3 regions of the Brevibacillus halotolerans genome follow, and region 2 is predicted to be linked to each of the others. Evidence: riboswitches for the same ligand, from Rfam matches in the RefSeq annotation. Region 2 holds a riboswitch; each other region holds the start of a gene.
The links. Region 2 has a riboswitch for S-adenosylmethionine ahead of O0550_RS01870 (PLP-dependent transferase). Riboswitches for the same ligand answer to the same signal wherever they lie in the genome.
Positions count from the first base shown of each region.

Region 1: it holds a riboswitch for S-adenosylmethionine, as region 2 does, so the genes downstream of both, O0550_RS17900 (Na+/H+ antiporter NhaC family protein) here and O0550_RS01870 (PLP-dependent transferase) in region 2, are expected to answer to the same signal.
Region 3: it holds a riboswitch for S-adenosylmethionine, as region 2 does, so the genes downstream of both, O0550_RS03395 (ABC transporter permease) here and O0550_RS01870 (PLP-dependent transferase) in region 2, are expected to answer to the same signal.

Region 1 is NZ_JAPTNK010000015.1:105,027-111,784, forward strand. It holds gene O0550_RS17885 (AzlC family ABC transporter permease) at 205-906, shown strand; gene O0550_RS17890 (AzlD domain-containing protein) at 903-1,229, shown strand; gene pepT (peptidase T) at 1,329-2,561, opposite strand; SAM riboswitch class I at 2,862-2,967, shown strand; gene O0550_RS17900 (Na+/H+ antiporter NhaC family protein) at 3,062-4,411, shown strand; gene O0550_RS17905 (ABC transporter substrate-binding protein) at 4,774-5,733, opposite strand; gene O0550_RS17910 (FecCD family ABC transporter permease) at 5,822-6,758, opposite strand, start outside.
Region 2 is NZ_JAPTNK010000001.1:424,738-431,495, forward strand. It holds gene thrS (threonine--tRNA ligase) at 51-1,964, shown strand; gene infC (translation initiation factor IF-3) at 2,310-2,819, shown strand; gene rpmI (50S ribosomal protein L35) at 2,844-3,041, shown strand; gene rplT (50S ribosomal protein L20) at 3,143-3,502, shown strand; SAM riboswitch class I at 3,632-3,740, shown strand; gene O0550_RS01870 (PLP-dependent transferase) at 3,838-5,001, shown strand; gene O0550_RS01875 (aminotransferase class I/II-fold pyridoxal phosphate-dependent enzyme) at 4,998-6,164, shown strand; gene O0550_RS01880 (DUF3906 family protein) at 6,324-6,530, opposite strand; gene O0550_RS01885 (nitrite/sulfite reductase) at 6,622-6,758, opposite strand, start outside.
Region 3 is NZ_JAPTNK010000002.1:107,405-114,162, reverse strand. It holds gene O0550_RS03405 (ABC transporter ATP-binding protein) at 1-668, opposite strand, end outside; gene O0550_RS03400 (ABC transporter permease) at 684-1,637, opposite strand; gene O0550_RS03395 (ABC transporter permease) at 1,641-2,567, opposite strand; SAM riboswitch class I at 2,754-2,855, opposite strand; gene O0550_RS03390 (MFS transporter) at 3,022-4,512, opposite strand; gene O0550_RS03385 (mandelate racemase/muconate lactonizing enzyme family protein) at 4,556-5,677, opposite strand; gene O0550_RS03380 (TraR/DksA C4-type zinc finger protein) at 5,693-6,472, opposite strand; gene ileS (isoleucine--tRNA ligase) at 6,624-6,758, opposite strand, start outside.

The DNA.
Region 1 (6,758 bases), on a different contig from region 2:
GGAAGAACAAAACGTTCATAGCTTTACTAATTTTTTATATAATTGTTGCTGATTTTCAATATACTTGATAAAATGTAATTTTTAACAAAACCACAATGTTGTTTTACTATTTTTTAAAGTCACAACCTCCCTTCCATAGATAAGGGGGAAAATACTGCAAAGGAGTGGTTACACTGGAAATGAATATAGGAAGAGAAACCAGGATTGAAGGAAGCTAATGCCCCTACATTCGGCCAAGGCGTTAAGGATTGTATCCCTACCTTGTTGGGCTACATTAGTATTGGATTAGCAGCTGGAGTAATTGGTGTCTCTTCTCACTTGAGCATTTTAGAAATTACTTTATTATCGGCTTTGGTATATGCCGGGTCAGCTCAATTTATCATTTGTGCCCTATTAGCAGCGAATAGTCCCTACTCAGCCATTATTGTAACTACTTTTATTGTAAACCTACGCAACTTTTTATTAAGCGCAACTCTAGCTCCCTCCTTCACCAAATATTCTTTATTCAAAAACATCGGAATCGGGGCACTGGTTACAGATGAGTCCTTCGGTGTTGCTATCAATAAGATTACAAAGGGAGAGCAGATAAACGATCGCTGGATGAATGGTCTAAATCTTACCGCTTATATCATTTGGATCTTATCGTGCATGCTAGGAGCTATTCTTGGGAAATGGATTACGAATCCGATGGTATTTGGGTTGGATTTTGCTTTAACAGCAATGTTTGTAGCCTTACTTGTCCTGCAATTGCAATCTATGGAGCCTTCAAAGCTCAAGCATTCTCTCAGTCTTGTTGTATATATGATCATAGCTATGCTGGTTTTATCCTTTCTGGTCCCTTCACACGTTGCAGTCATTTTAGCGACGGTTATTGTAGCTACTATTGGGGTGGTGACTGATAAATGAGCCTTAATCTATCCATTCTTCTTCTCATATTCGGTTGTACATTTGTAACAGTAATTCCGCGTATTCTGCCATTTTTAGTGGTCCGTAACTTACAATTGCCTGCCCCTGTACTTAAATGGCTTTCTTTTATACCTATTTGTATTCTCACAGCCCTCGTCGTGGAGAGTGTCATTGATAAAAGCAGTGATTCAATCGGAGTGAATTGGCTAACACTCATTGCGATAGTTCCTACTCTATTATTAGCTTTGCGGACGAAAAGCCTTGCCATTACTGTCATTTTCGGCGTTATTTTGATGGGATTACTAAGATTATGTAGTACATAAACAAAATCCCCTTTGCTCAACAACAACGAATCCATGCGTGCATGAACTTCATAATTGTTTAACTTCAAGGGGATTTGATTTCTTTTTAGCTTGCTTTCATCATGCTTTTTCTTCAAACAACCGAGCTATCTCGATAATAACCTGAACAGCTTTTTCCATATTATCTACAGAAACATATTCGAATTTACCGTGATAATTTTCCCCACCAGTAAAAATATTTGGCGTTGGCAGACCCATATATGATAATTGAGAGCCATCCGTACCACCTCGGATCGGGCTGATTACCGGCTCGATATTGAGGTTTTTCATCGCTTCATAGGCAATGTCAACAACTTCCTTAACCGGTTCAATTTTATCGCGCATGTTGTAGTATTGATCATTGAGTTCAAAGCTGATATTTTCTTCGCCGTATTTCTCTTGCATCTTTTTCACGATGCTTGTTACTTTCTCTTTTTTGGCATGAAAATGATCTTTATCAAAATCTCTAATAATGTATTGAGATTTACTTTGTTCGACATCACCGTTTATTGAGCTAAGATGGTAAAAGCCCTCATAGCCCTCTGTGTACTCTGGCGCCTCTTCTTCAGGAAGTTGTGCATGGAATTCCATTGCTAGCTTACTAGCGTTTAGCATTTTATTTTTGGCTGTTCCAGGATGCGTGCTAACCCCCCTAAAAGTAAGCTTGAGTTCTGCGGCGTTAAAGCTTTCATACTCCAAGCCACCTAGTGGCCCTCCGTCCATTGTGTACGCAAATTTCGCACCAAAAGCTGCCACATCAAAATGAGCCGGCCCTCTACTGATTTCTTCGTCAGGAGTGAACGCCACCCTAATTTTCCCATGTTTAATTTCCGGATGCTTTAGCAAATAATCCATGGCGGTCATAATTTCAGTGATACCCGCTTTATCATCTGCTCCAAGCAAGGTTGTCCCATCGGTCGTAATCAATGTGTGACCCTTGTAGGACGGTAGCTCTGGAAATAATTCCGGTGATAAAACAATGCCCCGTTCCTTATTTAGCGTAATGGCTTTACCGTCAAAATTTTCGTGAACCTGCGGATTAACATTTTTGCCTGTAAAATCCGTGGCAGTATCTAGATGGGATAAAAAGCCGATTACGGGAACCTGCTTATCCGTATTTGCAGGGAGTGTCGCCATGACATATCCATTTACATCCATCGTAACCTCTGAAAGTCCCATCGCCTTTAGTTCTTCAACTAGCAATTTACCCAGCTCTAGCTGACCTGGTGTAGACGGAACTGTCTGACTCTGGGCATTGGATTGTGTATCAATCTGTACATATCTTGTAAAACGCTCTATGATATCCTGCTTCACTCAAATTCACTCCCTTTTTCATTACATCTTTTTTTATTATACCGTTTGATGGGCGATATTTCCATTTGCTACTCCTATTGCTAACCTATCAACTAGAATCGGGGATTACCGGCTTACCTACAAGTACAAGCATTCCTATATGCGGAGTAGTCTTTCTTAAGAATCTATTGATGATAAAAAATGGAGCTAGGCTGTAGTATCCTCGGCATAATTTAAGTTTCACTAAAAAATATTTGACATTTTTCTCAGAAAAGAGTAAAGTAGAAAAAGCTTAAGCATCCGAGAATAAAATATGAAACCTTCTTATCAAGAGAGGCGGAGGGACTGGCCCTTTGATGCCTCGGCAGCGGACTCGTATTTAGAGTGCTGTGCCAAATCCAGCAAGCATGTGCTTGAAAGATGAGAAGAGTGATTCTTATCCCATATAAGACCTCTTCTCACGAGAAGAGGTCTTCTTCATTTTTTCTCAGAAAAAGGTAGAAATAGAGAGGGTGTTATTGATGAATCAGACAAAAGGAAGTGCGTTGGCTTTATTGCCTCTTGGTATATTTTTAGCACTATTTATTGGCTCTGGAATTATTACTGGAGATTTTTATCAGCTACCTATCATTGTTGCTATTTTGATCGCAAGTACGGTGGCATTAGTCATGAACCGAAAAGAGAGTTTTACCACAAAGGTAGAACGATTTGCTAAAGGTGCAGGTAATCCAAATATCGTTATTATGTTATTAATCTTTGTATTAGCTGGTGCGTTTTCTCAAACAGCTCAAGGTATGGGTAGTGTTGAGGCTACCGTAAACCTAGCCCTTTCCGTTTTGCCTCATGGTCTTCTAGTTGTTGGTTTATTTGTAATCGGATCATTTATTTCACTAGCAATGGGGACATCCATGGGGACTATTGCTGCATTAGCTCCAATTGCCGTAGGAATCAGCCAACAGACTGATATCTCTGTTGCATTCACAATGGCTACTGTTGTCGGAGGAGCTATGTTCGGAGATAATTTATCATTTATTTCTGATACGACAATTGCCGCGGTACGCACGCAAGGAACAGAAATGAAAGATAAATTCAAAACCAACTTTTTAATTGTATTACCGGCGGCCATTTTAACTTGCATCCTATTAATCGTGCTTACATTAGGAAGTCATACAAATATTACAGTTGGAACCTTCAATTGGGTCAAAGTGTTACCTTATGCAGGAGTGCTGCTTGCGGCCTTGCTTGGCTGGAATGTACTTGTGGTTCTAATGGGAGGAACTGTTTTATCAGGTGTCATCGGAATGATAGATGGAAGCTACACACTTGCCACATTCTTCAAAAATGTGACACTAGGGATTAGTGGAATGATGGAGCTTGTATTGCTAACCATGCTCATTGGTGGAATGATTGAGATTATTCAACATAATGGCGGGATTCAATATCTATTACATGTATTGACGCGTAATATTCGCTCAAAAAAAGGCGCAGAATTTGGTATTGCTGGTCTTGTGAGCCTGACAAATATGTGTACAGCTAACAATACAATCGCTATTATTTTTGCAGGTCCACTTGCTAAAAATATTTCAGATCAATATGAAATCGATCCAAGAAAATCTGCAAGCTTACTAGATTTATTTTCGTGCAGCGTACAAGGAATCATTCCTTACGGGGCTCAAATGTTAACGGCAGCAGGATTCGCTGCACTCTCACCAATCGAACTATTGCCATTTGCTTTTTATCCATTGCTAGTTGCTGTTTGCGGTATCGTGTCAATCGTGATTAACTTTCCACGTTTCTCATCGAATGCCAAAAAAGCTAGTATCATAAAACCACTGAATGAGAAAGAAGAAGCTATATTCAAGACATCCTAGTGGTGATTCACCTTGCATCACTAGCAACTTACACGAGTTATGCTACTAATTTCAGAATATCGTTATAATAAATGTCAGGAAAACGAAATACGTAGAATGAAAAAAGCGGTAGGTATAACCTACTGCTTTTTCTATTGGTCATTTTTATCCTTAGCTATCAATCTAAGCGTTTATGTATCTTCGCCGAAACAAAACTAATAGGACCTATCATCTTTTGATTCACTATCTATCTTCCTTCATTCTTGTTGTTCTCACAACAGTTCTTTCATGGTGAAACGTAAAAAGCTACCTTCCATAAAGTAAAGGTAGCTTTACGTTCTAGCACATATTTTTATCGTGCTTCATTGAATGAAATAAACTCTTTAGTTCTTTTTTTTTAAAACAAGATCACGAACCATTTCAATCGCTTTCTCTTTTCCAAGCGGGAAGGTTCCAAGAGACCATGTAGGGTTATCTAGCATATAAACATGTCCATTTTTAACCGCTTTTAGCTTACCCCAAAGCTCTGATTTCTGCATATCATCCAGCTTTTTCTGTGCCACAGCGAGATTGCTCCCGTATAATCCTAAGAAAATATAGTCTGGATCAAACTTATACAGATTTTCAAGCGATACGATTTCTACAAGCTTTTCTTTCGGAGCTCCTTCTGCCATAGGCAAGCCTAAATCAGTAAATAAAACATCTCCTAAAAGCGCCTTACCATAGATACGATATTGGGAAGCGTTTGTTACATATAGAGCAAAGGTTGCATCCTTCGATTGCTTTTTAATTTCATCCCCAATTTGTTTCGCTTTTGCATCATATTGAGCAAGCCATTCGTTCATTTCTTTTTCTTTGCCTAAAATACTTGCCATTTCCGGGAATCTTTCACGCCAAGTGTAAAAGTCTCCTTCCAGTTGAACGGTTGGTGCAATTTGCGTAAGCTGATCGTAAAGCTTTTCAGTGCGGTTGCTTGTAAGAATCAAATCCGGTTGTAAGGCCATTACGTCTTCTACTTTAACTGAACTAGTTTCAACTAACGCTACTCCGTCAAGCTTTCCTTTTAAATAATCCGGCAAATCAGGGCCTGAAGTAGACATCACAGGCTTGATCCCCATAATTAATAATTCTTCGGTCGCATAAGCAAGGTCAACAACACGTTTTGGATGTACAGGAATTTTCACTTCTCCGCGGGAGGTTTTTACCGTTTTAAACTCAGTGTCCCCTGCTTGTTGGGATGCTCCTTCCTGCTTACTTGCTACTGAAGCCGATTCCTTCTGGCTGCAACCTGCAAAAACAAACAATAGTACAAAAATAATCATTACATTCATAAAACGTTTCATAGATTGATCTCCTTTTTTATCTATAAGCACAAGATGTGCCTTACGAGTTACTACAAAAAACCCCAAAGAATATTATATTAGTAGCTTGTTAGGTTTTCGTTTTCATTAAAAGATAGATGAAATAGGGCGCCCCAAGAACAGAGATTACGATACCAACTGGAACTTCCGTACGGGTTAGTATATTACGTGCTACTAAATCGGCCAACAATAGCAGTAATGCCCCCACAAGCGTAGCAGTAGGGATGAGAAATTGATGCCTCGGTCCAACCAGTTTGCGGGCGATATGTGGTGCAACCAGTCCGATAAACCCAATACCTCCACCAGCCGCAACGCATGCTCCAGCAAGTCCGGCACTCACAAAAATTAATTTTCCACGCTCTCGTTCTACTCTCATTCCAACACCAGTTGCTAATTCATCGCCTAGATTAAGTACATTCAGATATCGAGCTTTCCATATCGCATACGGAACAAGAATGAGAATCCATGGAAGTATGGCAATAACAAAGGTCCAACTGGTTCCCCACAGGCTACCTGCAAGCCAGACTGTAGCATACATGAAATTTGCAAAAGCAAGCTTTAATGACACAACAGTATTTATCGCACCGATTCCAGCCGACACTGCTATCCCTACAAGAATTAAGCGAATTGGAGTAATCCCTCGCTTCCACGCAAGCATAAAGATAAGCAATGAGGTAACACCGGCTCCTATTAAAGCAACTATCGGAATCATCATAACAGGCAGAACATTCTTAATATCCTTTGTTTCAAATGCAAAATACATGAACAGCACTACAGCCAATCCAGCTCCTGCGTTAATCCCCAAAATACCCGGGTCTGCCAATGCATTTCGAGATAAGCCCTGTAAAATTACACCAGAAACCGCGAGTCCACTGCCAATGAGCAAAGCAATGACCAAACGTGGCATACGAAACTGAAAGAGTACCGTTTCTTGCTGACGCGTTCCACCATTTAAAAACGTCTCCCATACTTCCAATGGGGAAATAGGAATTGAACCTGAATTCAAG
Region 2 (6,758 bases):
CCTGAGATGACTCGGGTAAAAGATACACATACGGAAGGGAAGTTATGAAAATGGCGCAAGTAAAAGTAACTCTGCCAGACGGCTCTATTCGTGAATACGAAGCGGGCGTAACAATTGAAGATATTGCAGGGTCCATTAGCACCAGCTTGAAGAAAAAAGCGATAGCAGGCAAAGTAAATGGAAAAGTTGTAGATGTAACAACACCTATTCATGAAGATACAAACGTGGAAATCGTGACGCTAGATACAAAGGATGGCCTAGAGGTATACCGCCACAGTACAGCCCATTTGCTAGCTCAGGCAGTAAAGCGTGTATTTGGAAACGATGTGAAATTGGGGATTGGTCCTGTTATTGAAGACGGTTTTTACTACGACATGGATATCCCTGTTAGCTTAGCTCCTGAGGATTTAATCAAATTGGAAGCTGAAATGAACAAGATCATCAAGGAAAACTTGAAGATCGAGCGTAAAGAAGTAAGTCGTGAAGAAGCATTACGCATTTTTGGCGAATTAAATGATCATTTGAAGCTAGAATTGATTCGTGATTTACCAGAGGGTTCCGTCATTACAATGTATCATCAGGGTGAATTTTTTGACCTATGCCGTGGACCGCATTTGCCTTCCACTGGTGTAATCAAAGCGTTCAAATTGATGAGTGTAGCAGGAGCTTACTGGCGTGGCAACTCGGATAACCAAGTATTACAACGCGTATACGGTACAGCGTTCCCGAAAAAGGCAGAACTAGATGAACACTTGCACTTCTTAGAAGAAGCGAAGAAACGTGATCATCGTAAATTGGGAAAAGAACTAAGCTTGTACATGTTCTCTGAAGAAGCACCAGGTATGCCTTTCTATCTGCCAAATGGTATGACGATCCGCAACGAGCTAGAGCAATTCTCACGTCGTTTGCAGGACTTAGCTTTATACGAGGAAGTTCGTACACCATTCATGATGAACCAACGCTTATGGGAGCAATCTGGTCACTGGGATCACTACCATGAGAATATGTATTTCTCTGAAGTAGACAATACAACGTTTGCCCTTAAACCGATGAACTGTCCAGGGCACATGCTGATTTATAAAAACGAGATGCATTCTTATCGCGATCTACCGATTCGTTATTCCGAATTTGGGCAGGTACACCGTCATGAGTTCTCTGGGGCACTAAATGGTATGCTGCGTGTTCGTACGTTCTGTCAGGATGATGCACACGTATTCGTGCGTCCTGATCAAATCGAAGCAGAAATCAAAGGCATGATCCAACTTATTGATAGAATCTACAGCGTATTTGGCTTTAAATACAGTGTAGAGCTATCTACTCGTCCAGAGGATTCCATGGGTTCTGATGAGCTATGGGAAATTGCAGAGAACTCTCTGAAAAACGTATTGGATGAGCTAGGAATGGAATACGAAATCAATGAAGGCGATGGAGCATTCTATGGTCCTAAAATTGACTTCCAAATTACAGATGCTCTGAAACGCAGTCACCAATGCGGAACAATTCAGCTAGACTTCCAATTACCTGAGAAATTCGACCTAAGCTACATTGGTCAAGATAATGAAAAGCATCGTCCAGTTGTCCTGCACCGTGCTATGTATGGTTCACTAGACCGCTTTATCGGTATTCTAGTGGAGCACTATGGCGGAGCGTTCCCAACTTGGCTTGCACCAATCCAAGCGCGTTTGATGACAATTAACGAAGTGCATGTTCCTTATGCAGAGGAAGTGCGCAAGCAATTGCTCCAAGCAGGTATTCGTGTTGAACTGGATTCTCGCAATGAAAAAATTGGTTACAAAATCCGTGAAGCTCAAATGCAAAAAATCCCGTACATGCTGGTTATCGGGGAAAAAGAGATGGAAGAGGGAGCTTTATCCGTACGCAAACGTGGAGAAGGCGATCTAGGCAGCAAGCCAGTTGCTGAGGTGTTGGCTCATCTTCAAAACGAGATTTTAGAGAGAAAATAAGGTTCAAAGCTTGACAAACACCTAATTGTTATGTAAAATTACTGGGTGTGATAACTTCACATTTCGAGATTGAAGCAGAAGCGCCCAGCTTCTCACCTGAATCGACGTCTAGCTGGACAGTTGACGGGTCTAACGTATGCAAAGCCTCCGATTGATTCGTTGTTTTGCTAAAGGTGAGATTAAATGCGGGCGCTATAGCGTCCGCATTTTTATGTATGTGGCGGTTGATGATGATTGATCGCCACATGCTTATGAAAAGCTTTCAACTATGCAAGAACAGCTTTTCTATTATCCGTTTTTGCTCTCGAAAGACTATGGAGGTGGCAAATCATTAGCAAGGATCAAATGTTGGTAAATGAGGCGATTCGTGCTCGAGAAGTACGCTTAATTGGTGCTAACGGTGACCAACTAGGTGTAGTACCACTGAGAGAAGCATTACGTATTGCACAAGAATCTGATTTAGATCTTGTAAACGTAGCTCCTACAGCAAAACCTCCCGTTTGCCGTATCATGGACTTTGGTAAGTTCAAGTATGAGCAATCGAAAAAGGAGAAAGAAGCTCGCAAGAATCAAAAAATTGTTGAGCTGAAGGAAGTTCGTTTTTCCTCTAACATTGAGGAGCACGATTTCCAAACGAAACTTCGCAATGTGCTAAAGTTTCTGGGTGAAGAACACAAAGTGAAATGTACGATTCGTTTCCGCGGTCGTGAAATTACCCACTCTGAAATCGGACAACAGGTGCTGGAACGTGTAGCAGCCGCTTGTGAACAAGTAGCAACGGTTGAACGCAAACCAAAAATTGAAGGTCGTAGCATGATTATGATCTTAGCTCCAACTCCGAAATCGGAAAAATAGGATACGAGACAGGAGGATTTCCCAATGCCTAAAATGAAAACTCACAGTGGAGCAGCAAAACGCTTCAAAAAGACTGGTAGCGGTCGTTTGAAACGTGATTCTGCTTACACGAGCCATTTGTTTGCTAACAAGAGCACTAAAGCGAAGCGTCATCTTCGCAAAGGTGGAATGGTTTCTAAAGGAGACCAAAAACGCATTGAGCAAATGATCACTTACTTGTAAGATTCATTTCTGCTCATTTTCCGCAACGAAAAATTTTCTAGCATGAGCCCCATAAGCGTCTATAGAGAGACCGCCATGCTACAGATCAGGAGGAATTGATTATGCCAAGAGTAAAAGGTGGCATTGTGACACGTCGTCGTCATAAGAAAATCTTGAAATTAGCCAAAGGTTACTTTGGTTCTAAACACCGTCTGTTTAAATCCGCTAATGCACAAGTAATGAAGTCCCTGATGTACGCTTATCGTGACCGTCGTCAGAAAAAACGTGACTTCCGCAAATTGTGGATCACTCGTATCAATGCACAAGCTCGCATGAATGGTCTTTCTTACAGCCGTTTAATGCACGGTTTGAAACTAGCTGGTGTTGAAGTAAACCGCAAAATGTTGGCTGATCTAGCTGTTAACGATAAAGCAGCTTTCAACGACATTGCAGCAGTTGCTAAAAGCAAATTGAACGCGTAATACCGTTCTTTTAGAAAAAGGCTGTCGAATTTATTCGGCAGCCTTTTTTGATTGATGCGAAAGAAAACCACTTGACATCGTTTAAAGTGTCTGATAATTTTAGAATCAACACAAATTGAATAGCATGACTTCTTATCCAGAGAGGCGGAGGGACTGGCCCGTTGATGCCCGGCAACCACTTGTTTATTGCAAGATGGTGCTAATTCCTGCAGGACAATTTTGTTCTGAAAGATGAGAAGGTTTGCTTACGGATTTCTTTGCGTAGCCAAAGCCTTCTTTCATCGAAAGAGGGCTTTTTTGTTTGGAAATAAGGCGAGATAGAGGAGTGGAACAGGATGCATATTGACACACGTTTGGCACAAATCGGGGTAGGGAAAGACAAAACAACAGGATCGCTTAGCTTTCCGATCTATCATGCAACAGCTTACCGACATCCAGCATTGGGGGAAAGCACAGGTTTTGATTATACGCGGACGGCTAATCCGACGCGAGCGGTACTTGAGGAAGCAATCGCTAATCTAGAGGGAGGAGACGGTGGCTTTGCCTGCTCTTCCGGAATGGCAGCGATACAAACAATAGTAGGCTTATTCTCCTACGGCGACCATTTGGTTGTTTCGCTTGATCTATATGGCGGGACATATCGATTATTCGAGCAAATCATGAAACGATACGGTATAACCTGCACGTATGTTGATATGTGTCAGCCAGAGCTAGTGGAGGCTGCTATTACTAGTCAAACACGCGCTTTGTTCATCGAAACCCCTACCAATCCCCTTATGCAAATTACAGATTTGAAATGCATGATTGATATTGCCAAACGCTATCAATTGCTATCCATTGTTGACAATACATTTATGACCCCCTATTATCAGCGACCGTTGGAGTTAGGAGCAGATATCGTCTTTCATAGTGCTACGAAGTATTTAGCTGGACATAATGATGTGCTATCTGGCTTGATCGTGACGAAGGGTGCTGATCTGACCGAAAAGATCGGTTTCTTGCATAATTCTATAGGAGCAGTGCTTGGCCCGCAGGATTGCTGGTTGGTGATACGTGGATTAAAAACATTGGCATTACGCATGGAGCGTCATCAATCAAATGCTTTTGCTGTGGCTGCATTTTTGCAAACTCACCCAGCGGTGGCAGAAGTCTTTTACCCTGGATTACCTACTCATCCGGGATATGATAGTCAGACGAAACAAGCAAGTGGCTACAGTGGAATGGTTTCCTTTCGCATTAAGGAACAATCGATGGTCGCTATCTTTTTAGAGCAATTACGAGTGATTTCATTTGCAGAAAGCCTAGGCGGTGTAGAATCCTTATGCACCTATCCTGCAACACAGACACATGCCGATATACCAGTAGAAGTACGGGAGCATGTAGGAGTCTGCAACCGATTGTTGCGTCTATCAGTAGGAGTTGAACATCCAAAAGATTTGATCGCTGACCTAACCTTTGCTTTGGATAAATGTTTACAAATAGAGGAGTGTATCCGATGAACTTTGCAACCAAAATCCTTCATGGTGCGTGTGGAATAGATCGTGTAACGGGAGCTTCAAGCATCCCAATCTACCAAGCCTCTACTTTTCATCAACAAGATATTGATCAGCCTGGTACCTACGATTATGCAAGATCAGGGAACCCTACGCGGCAGGCGTTAGAAGAAACGATTGCCGCGTTAGAGGGGGGAGAACGGGGTTTTGCTTTTTCATCTGGAATGGCTGCCATTTCCAGCGTATTTCTTTTATTTTCAAGTGGCGATCACTTGGTAGTGGCCGAGGATGTCTATGGTGGGACGTTTCGCTTTTTAACAACCGTGCTTGAACGGATGCAAATTGGAGTGACCTTCGTGGATACAACTCAACTGTCTTTCGTGGAGGCAGCGATTCAACCAAATACGAGGGCCATATTTTTAGAAACACCCTCCAATCCGACATTAAAGGTGACTGATTTGCGTGGGGTGATTGCAATTGCTAAACGACACGGGCTTTTGACGATCGTGGACAATACTTTCTTGACTCCCTACTACCAGCGACCGCTGGAGTTAGGAGCTGATATTGTGTTGCATAGTGCGACCAAGTTTATCGGTGGTCACAGTGATGTGGTTGCAGGTCTGGCAGTGACAAAAACAAAGGAGCTAGGACAAAAATTATATGCGATTCAAAATGGATTTGGCGCCATTCTTGGCGTGCAGGATAGCTGGCTAGTGATGCGGGGCTTAAAAACCTTAAAGGCACGTTTGGATATTTCAACCCGAAATGCTGCCATTGTAGCAGACCATTTAGCAGAGCATCCTTTGGTCAAACATGTCTACTATACGGGTTTGCTGACTCATGCTGGCCACAAAATTCAAGAGAGCCAAGCAAATGGACACGGGGCTGTGCTTTCGTTTGACCTGGGAAGTCGAGCGCGGGTGAAGGCTTTATTTGAAAATGTGCAATATGCTCTCGTAGGAGTTAGCCTTGGCGGAGTGGAAAGTATTTTATCCTATCCAGCGCAGATGTCACATGCGGCGATGCCGAAAGTGGAGCGAGAAAAGCGTGGCATTACAGATGGATTAGTAAGGCTATCGCTTGGTGTAGAGGATGTAACGGATGTATTGGCAGACCTAGAGCGTGGCTTGAAGGCGGGGGAGAGCATAGAGGAGCAGGTGAATGTGTAGGATGAGTAAACGTAGTAAAAATTTCGGATTTATTGGAGTAAATAACCATTCTGTTTACTAAAAATAGGGTAAATCATGTATGAAAAAAAGCAATGAAAGCAAAAAGAAATCCAGCCTCTCTCTGACCTACTATCAGATGTAGCTGGATTTCTTTTTGTGCTAGGAAATAGCAAACACGTATCCTTTCCCTTTTTCTATATACTTTTTTTCAAGTAAGGTACTAGTTTTGATAGTGGGAGTTGGGTGGAATTGGCGCTTTGTAAGAGCATGAGCGGTGTGAAAGGCTGCTTCCTCCGTTTCCGCAATAACGGCAGCTACCAGATTTTTTTCCTCAGTTGTTACAATCTCGACATGATATAGATACATGATAGTCCCCTCTTTTCATACTTGCTGAGCTCAAATGAGGGTTCTAACAACACCCGCATTAGATGACTCTAGCTAATCAAACCAGTATTCTCTACACATTCACACTAGCAATAATCTGTGTAAAATGCTCCTGAATGTTAGCGACTCCGAACCTACGAGCGAACTGGTGAAACTTTTCTCCCGATTCACGGTTGGTTTTAAACAATTCCACTAGCTGAGCGATAACAG
Region 3 (6,758 bases), on a different contig from region 2:
GCCACTTCTGCAACGACTCCTAAATCATGCGTGATCATAATGATCGAGGTACTGGTTGTTTGTTGTAATTGAAGCAGCAGGTCAAGGATTTGCGCTTGAATGGTCACGTCCAATGCGGTTGTTGGCTCATCAGCGATCAATAGCTGTGGATTACAGGCAATCGCAATCGCAATTACGACCCGCTGGCGCATTCCTCCCGAGAATTCATGCGGATATTGATGATAGCGGTTCTCTGCTTCTGGGATGCCTACTTGCCGCAACAGATCAATCGTTTTTTGCTGTGCCGCCTGTTGGGAGAGCCCTTGGTGTTTTCGTAAGCCCTCCGCAATTTGCTTGCCGATTTTCATCGTGGGATTTAGTGATGTCATTGGGTCTTGAAACACCATTCCTATTTTAGAACCCCTAATCTCCTGCAATTCCTTTTTAGACAAACCTGTCATTTCCTGTCCAGCAAAGCGAATAGAGCCTTCCGTCCTAACACCGCTTCCTGCCTTAACCATCCCCATGATTGCCTGCGCTGTAACTGATTTGCCACAGCCGCTCTCACCGACGATGGCTACCACCTCTCCTTTGTCCACATAAAACGAAATCCCACGAACCGCCTTAACCTCACCGCCATATGTCGTAAACCCAACTTCCAGCTCATCTATCTCTAGCAAATGTCCCATGATTATCCCTCCCTTCTACTTTTTATTTTTAGGATCAAGTGCATCCTGTAAGCCATCTCCGAAAGCATTAAAGGCAAACATCGTTAGTGAAATAGATAAGCCCGGGAAAAACAGTCTCCACCACTGGCCATTTAAAATCACGCCTATACCATCATTAGCCATCGTTCCCCAGCTAGCACTCGGTGCTTGTACCCCTAAACCTAGAAAGCTTAAAAAGGATTCAGCAAAGATCGCCTGAGGTATCGTAAAAGTCAGATTCACGATGATAATTCCTAAGGCATTTGGCAACAGATGCTTCCAAATAATTTTGGCGTGTGAGGTTCCTAGCTTTTCGGCCGCTAGTACAAACTCTTGTTGTTTTAACTGCAAGACCTGACCACGTACCAAACGAGCCATGCCAACCCAGCCTGTAACAGAAAGGGCGATAATGATAGTGGACAGTCCAGGCTCTAGCACCACCATCAATAAAATCACAACCAGTAAATAAGGAATGCCATATAAAACCTCGACAATACGCATCAGGATGCTGTCAATACGATCCCCTACCCTACCGCGTCCTGCCATATAACCCGAGACTCCACCGACAGCTACGCCAATCAATAAGTCGATGGTTGCTGCAATACAGCCGATAAAAAGAGAAATCTGTCCACCTGCCCAGGTTCGCGCCCACATATCTCGTCCTAAATCATCTGTCCCAAACCAATGAGTACTGGAAGGCTTGAGATTTCCAAGCATCAAATCTTGTTTTTCTGGACTGAAGGCTACTAGATGTGGACCGATCAGCGAAAGCATGACCACAAGGATTAATAAACTGAAACCAAGCATCGCCAGCTTGTTTTGTATGATTTTTCGCAGTATTTCTTTGCCATAGCTTAGGCTAGGACGATCTATCTGATGCTTCTCAAAAACTCGTTTATCCACAGGTCGAAAAAGATGATCTTGTTCAGAATGCAGTGAAGATTGCGCCATCTGTTAGTCCCCCTTGCTCGTTAGCTTAATTCTTGGGTCCACCAGTCGGTATGATACATCGATCAAAAACAACGACAAGATCAGGACCGTGCTATAAAAAACCGTTGTTCCCATCACAACTGGATAATCACGATTAAAGATGCCATCTACGAAATACTTGCCAATGCCTGGAATGGCAAAGATTTTTTCAACTACAAACGTGCCCGTAATCAGCGCTGCAAACAACGGACCGATAAAGGTTAACACTGGTATCAAGGCGTTACGAATGCCATGCTTTACCACGATTGCAAATGTAGGTAAGCCTTTTGCCTCTGCCGTCTTCATGTAATTCTGACTAAAAACCTCAAGCATGCTAGCCCGAACAAAGCGGGCGATAATAGCCATAGGACCGACCGCTAATGTAACAGACGGCAGGATTGAATGTTTCCATGATCCCCAGGAGGCAGCCGGCAAAAGCTTCCACTCAACCGCAACTAATTTGATTAGCAGTGGAGCCAGAATGAAGCTTGGGACAGAAATCCCTATGATCGCAATAAACATCGAAACGTAATCCAACCATTTATGATGATAAAGGGCTGCGATAATTCCTAAGGAAATACCAAGAAATAAAGCTAAACATAGCGCTTGTAGACCTAGTGTTGCCGATACAGGAAATCCAGAAGCAATCAATGTATTTACATCACGTGATTTTGATTGTATGGAAGGTCCTAAATCCAACTGGGCCAAATCCTTTAGATATAACAAATATTGTTGTGCCATTGGTTTATCCAGATTATATTTTTCCCGCATATTTTGGACGACATCAGCCGGCAGCATTTGCGAATCAGTAGCAAATGGATCACCCGGTATAAGATGCATAATGACAAAGGTTAGTGTCACAATAATCCATAATGTTATGAGCATGGTACATATTCTTTTTAACAGATACATACGTAAGTTCCCCCACTTTTCTCTAATACCTTATTTTTATATCGGAATACTTGGTTATATGCTTGCAAGGATACATTTTTTCCTCTTTGACCGCCCTTTGTGATTCATTTGTCTGTGAAAAAAAACCTATGCAAAAAAGCCCTTCTCTCTAAGAAGAAGGGCTTCATGTCTATGTATCTGCCATTCTTCTTATCTCTCAGAAATACTTCTGCTGGATTTAGCACCTTTTGAATGAATCAAGGTTGCCGGGTTTCATAGGGCCAGTCCCTCCACCGCTCTTGATAAGAAGTTGTTATAAAATTATCGGATTCAATTTATACATTATCATATCATCGTTACTTGAAATGTCAATAGAACCACCCTTGTTTTTACTTTTGTTTATTTTTGTTAGCAGTCATTTTTTTATAGAAATAGTAGAATACAAAAAAACCTCCAAAACCTGGAGGCTAAGCATCTATTTCGTTTTGTCTTTTTCTTTTTTGGTAAGTAGCTTTTCAAACAAATCTCCTAGGTCGAAACCCAGTTCCTTTTTCAATTGCTCCTGTTTTTGCTGATCTTTTGTTTCCTCTCGCATTTCTAATAACAAAGTCATCTCATCCAAAGCCTTCTGATCCAAAAGATTCTTTTCCTTGGTAGAGGAATCGGCTTCACTTTTAGTACCGGCTGATCTTGACGAATCCATTGAATTCCCGTCTGCTGAAGATTCCTTTTTAACAGTTCCCTCCTGCGAAGCTCCTTGAGAATTGCTGCCCTTTTGCGGCGTTATAGTAAAAAATGCAATTATAGCAAATAGTAACGTGACAGAAGCAATCGAATAAAACATAACTTTCGTCGAAAATCCCAATAACCACGTAAAAATCGGAGGCCCCAACGCTACTCCTATAAACCGGACACCATTATACAAAGACGTAATCATACCACGCTCTGTCTTTGTAACCGCTCCAATGATCATAGAATTGAGGCAGGGCAGAATCATGCCGGTTCCTACGCTACCAAATACAAGAATTCCTATTAAGAAGTACACGTTAGAAACAAAGCTTGCCCCAGCATAAGAAATGGTAAGTAAGAGCATCCCTGCAATAATAAAGTAGCGCATTACCGTTAGTCTCTTTTTAATAATAGCCCCTGTTATAAATGCCATAATGCTCAGAGCCAGCAGGGGAATAGCTAAAAAGGCACCTTTTAGAATACCATCAATCTGATAGGTCTCCTCCAATAAATCCGATAGATAAAAAAGGACACCAAATAGCGTAGACAAGCATATGCTACCAATAAAAAAGGCTGGAATGAGCCATTTTCCATTTTGTTTAAATATCTGGCCAATCGAGCCAAGGTACTCTTTAACTGATTTGGGTTGCTTGTTTTGCTTCTTTTCCTTTACCAATAGCAAAAAAATAGTTAGAACTACTGCACATATGACCGGAAAAGCCAAAAAGACTGCGTACCATGTCCATAAGGCGAACAGAGCCCCTAAAATCGGGCTTAACACTTTACCCAACCCGTTAGAGGTTTCCAATAGTCCAAGCGCTTTACTTTCGGAGGCACCATCAAATAAGTCTCCTACTAAAGCCATAGCTATGGGTGATGTTCCCGCTGCACCTATTCCCTGTAACACCCTTCCACAAATAATTAACCAATAGGGATTGGTTAACCATAGGGACGCTAAGCCTGCAAGCAATCCGCCTGCGCCATATAACGTTAAAGCGATCGTTATGACCACTTTGCGATTAAATCGGTCAGATAGATAGCCAGCCAATGGAATAATGATTCCGGCCGCAATAGAAAAAGCAGTAATTAAAAAACTGGTTTGAAAAGAAGTTAGGTGCAATTCCGATTTCATTGTTGGCAATATGGGAATTAACATTGAATTTCCAAGTACCATAACTAATGGAACACCTGTTAATCCTATGAGGTTTTTCTTGTTATTTTGTGCTTGAGCCATCATACGTCCTCTTTTCTTAAACGATCAACGTAATCATGAAATGTACTTAGGCCTGATATATACTACCATCCCAGCTATAGTGTGCTAGGATGTCGGTATCGATCTCTATACCAAGTCCCACTCCTTTTGGCAGCGTAACCATCCCTTGGTGCGGAGAGAGAGGAATTAGTTTGGCAAAGGGATTTTCCATTATATCCCATTCAACTGGTTCGATTTCATCTCCTGTCATCTTGCTCCATGCAGGCAGACAGGCTTGGGCAAACAATGCATACAGCCTTGTTAAAGCACCATCAAATACATGCGGGGACACACGATAGCCAAAACTACGCACAGTTGATAGCGTATGTCGATACCCATCGATTCCGTCCTCATGCATCGGGTCAGGCTGAGCAATATCAATCGCTCCAAGCTGGCATAGATTGTGAAAATCCCTTACATGCAAGAGATTTTCTCCACCTGCTAATGGAATGGAAAGCTTAGATCGCAATAAAACATAATCATGCAAGCGATCCATCGGCATGGGCTCCTCTAGCCACAACAGATTCCTCCATTCTGAAAAAAGCTGCTGCCATGCTCCCACACTAGCCACATCATAGCTCTGATTTGCATCCAAGGCAAAAGACATTTGAGAATCAAGCTTAGCCATTAAGAGCTTCACGTGAGCTTGGTCCTCTTTTATTGTCCTCCCGCCAATTTTAATTTTGGCCATTCGAAAACCATCAAGTAAAGCCTGTTCTACTTGTTTACAAGATTGCTGCTCCCAGTAAGGTGTATCCCGATACGATTGCAATGAAGCATAGACAGGTATGGTGTCCCGCCACATTCCTCCGTATAAATCGCATATGGGGAGCCCCCCACTTTTACTCAAAATTTCCATTAAGGCCATGCTAACGGCAGTAGCGGCTCGTTGATGCCACTTTTTCACAACAGTGACCAGCTTGTTTCTCTTTGTTGCCTGCTTGCCAATTAAATAGGGAATAATTCGTTTGCGAAAGCCTACCTCCAGCGTGGGTAACCAATCAATACATTCCCCCCACCCTTCCAGTCCCGAGCATGTCACGATTTTAATCATGTAACAGGAACGATACTTTTTGTAGCCATTTGCATCCCCATAAGGCTCACGTAACCGGTGAAGGCAAGGGTATGTCTCGATCCGTTCGATAATCAACTAAATACCTCCATCTTACAGGTTGCTAAGATCATCAATATCCTCATCGGCTTCCTGCTTAGCTAAATCATCTAAATACTGGTCATACGATATGAATAACCCTTTTCCCTCGTTTTGATCCATGTATCGATCATACGTATGGCTCCGCATAAAATGAACACTGTCTGGCCCATGATAGCCATACATATCGGTGTAACCAATCTGCTCCACGGCTTCTACATAACCATCAGCTTCATCTGCCTCAATATACATATGGTTATAATCTGTTTTATCCGTGTCTTGGAAAGAAAAGGGCGTACTGGAGGTTCCCCATGATTCAACAATTTGCCATGCATCTTCGCCATCGAAGGAATTTGCTTCTTTTTCATCCAGCGAAGTTCGTCCAAAGGCTGGTTTCATAAACTGCTCCTCAACGGGACGCTGATTGTTAACAGCTGGAGACGGAGCATGTTCTTTGCATGTTAGTGCTTGCGGCAGGGCGTCTAATCTTTCGGCTGGAATTTCTTTTCCGCAGACAGTACAAATGCCATATGTTCCTGCATCCATACGCTCTAATGCTTGATCTATCTCGCCTAATGTTTCCCGATCCAACTGGTACAAGGCAATATCCTTTTCCCGCTCAAACAATTCAGAAGCAATATCTGCAGGATGATTATCATAAGTGGAAAGCTCGGAGGTAGTTTCACCCATAGTGCTTTTCATACCATAGTGATCGTTCTCCTCTAAACGTTTTGTTATGCTCTCCCTCTCATCCAGGAGTCTCTGCTTAACATGAGCCAGCGTCTGTTTATCCATCTGGACACCATCCTTACTTAAAAGTGTAGAGCTCTCGTTTTGGTAGTATGCCCCACAAAAAAACGTTCTTACTAGGGAATTTTTTTCCCTAATAAGAACGTTCTTTGTAAAACCAATGTAATTCGCTTGGAAACGATGTGACCAAGTAAATTTACTCCGTCACATGTGAAAAGTGTTCGTCAACAATCGTAGCACAACGCTCGCATGTAGTTGGGTGCGATTCCACTGTGCCTACATCTTCTTTTACGACACGGCAGCGTTCGCATTTTCCACCTTCAGCTGCAAG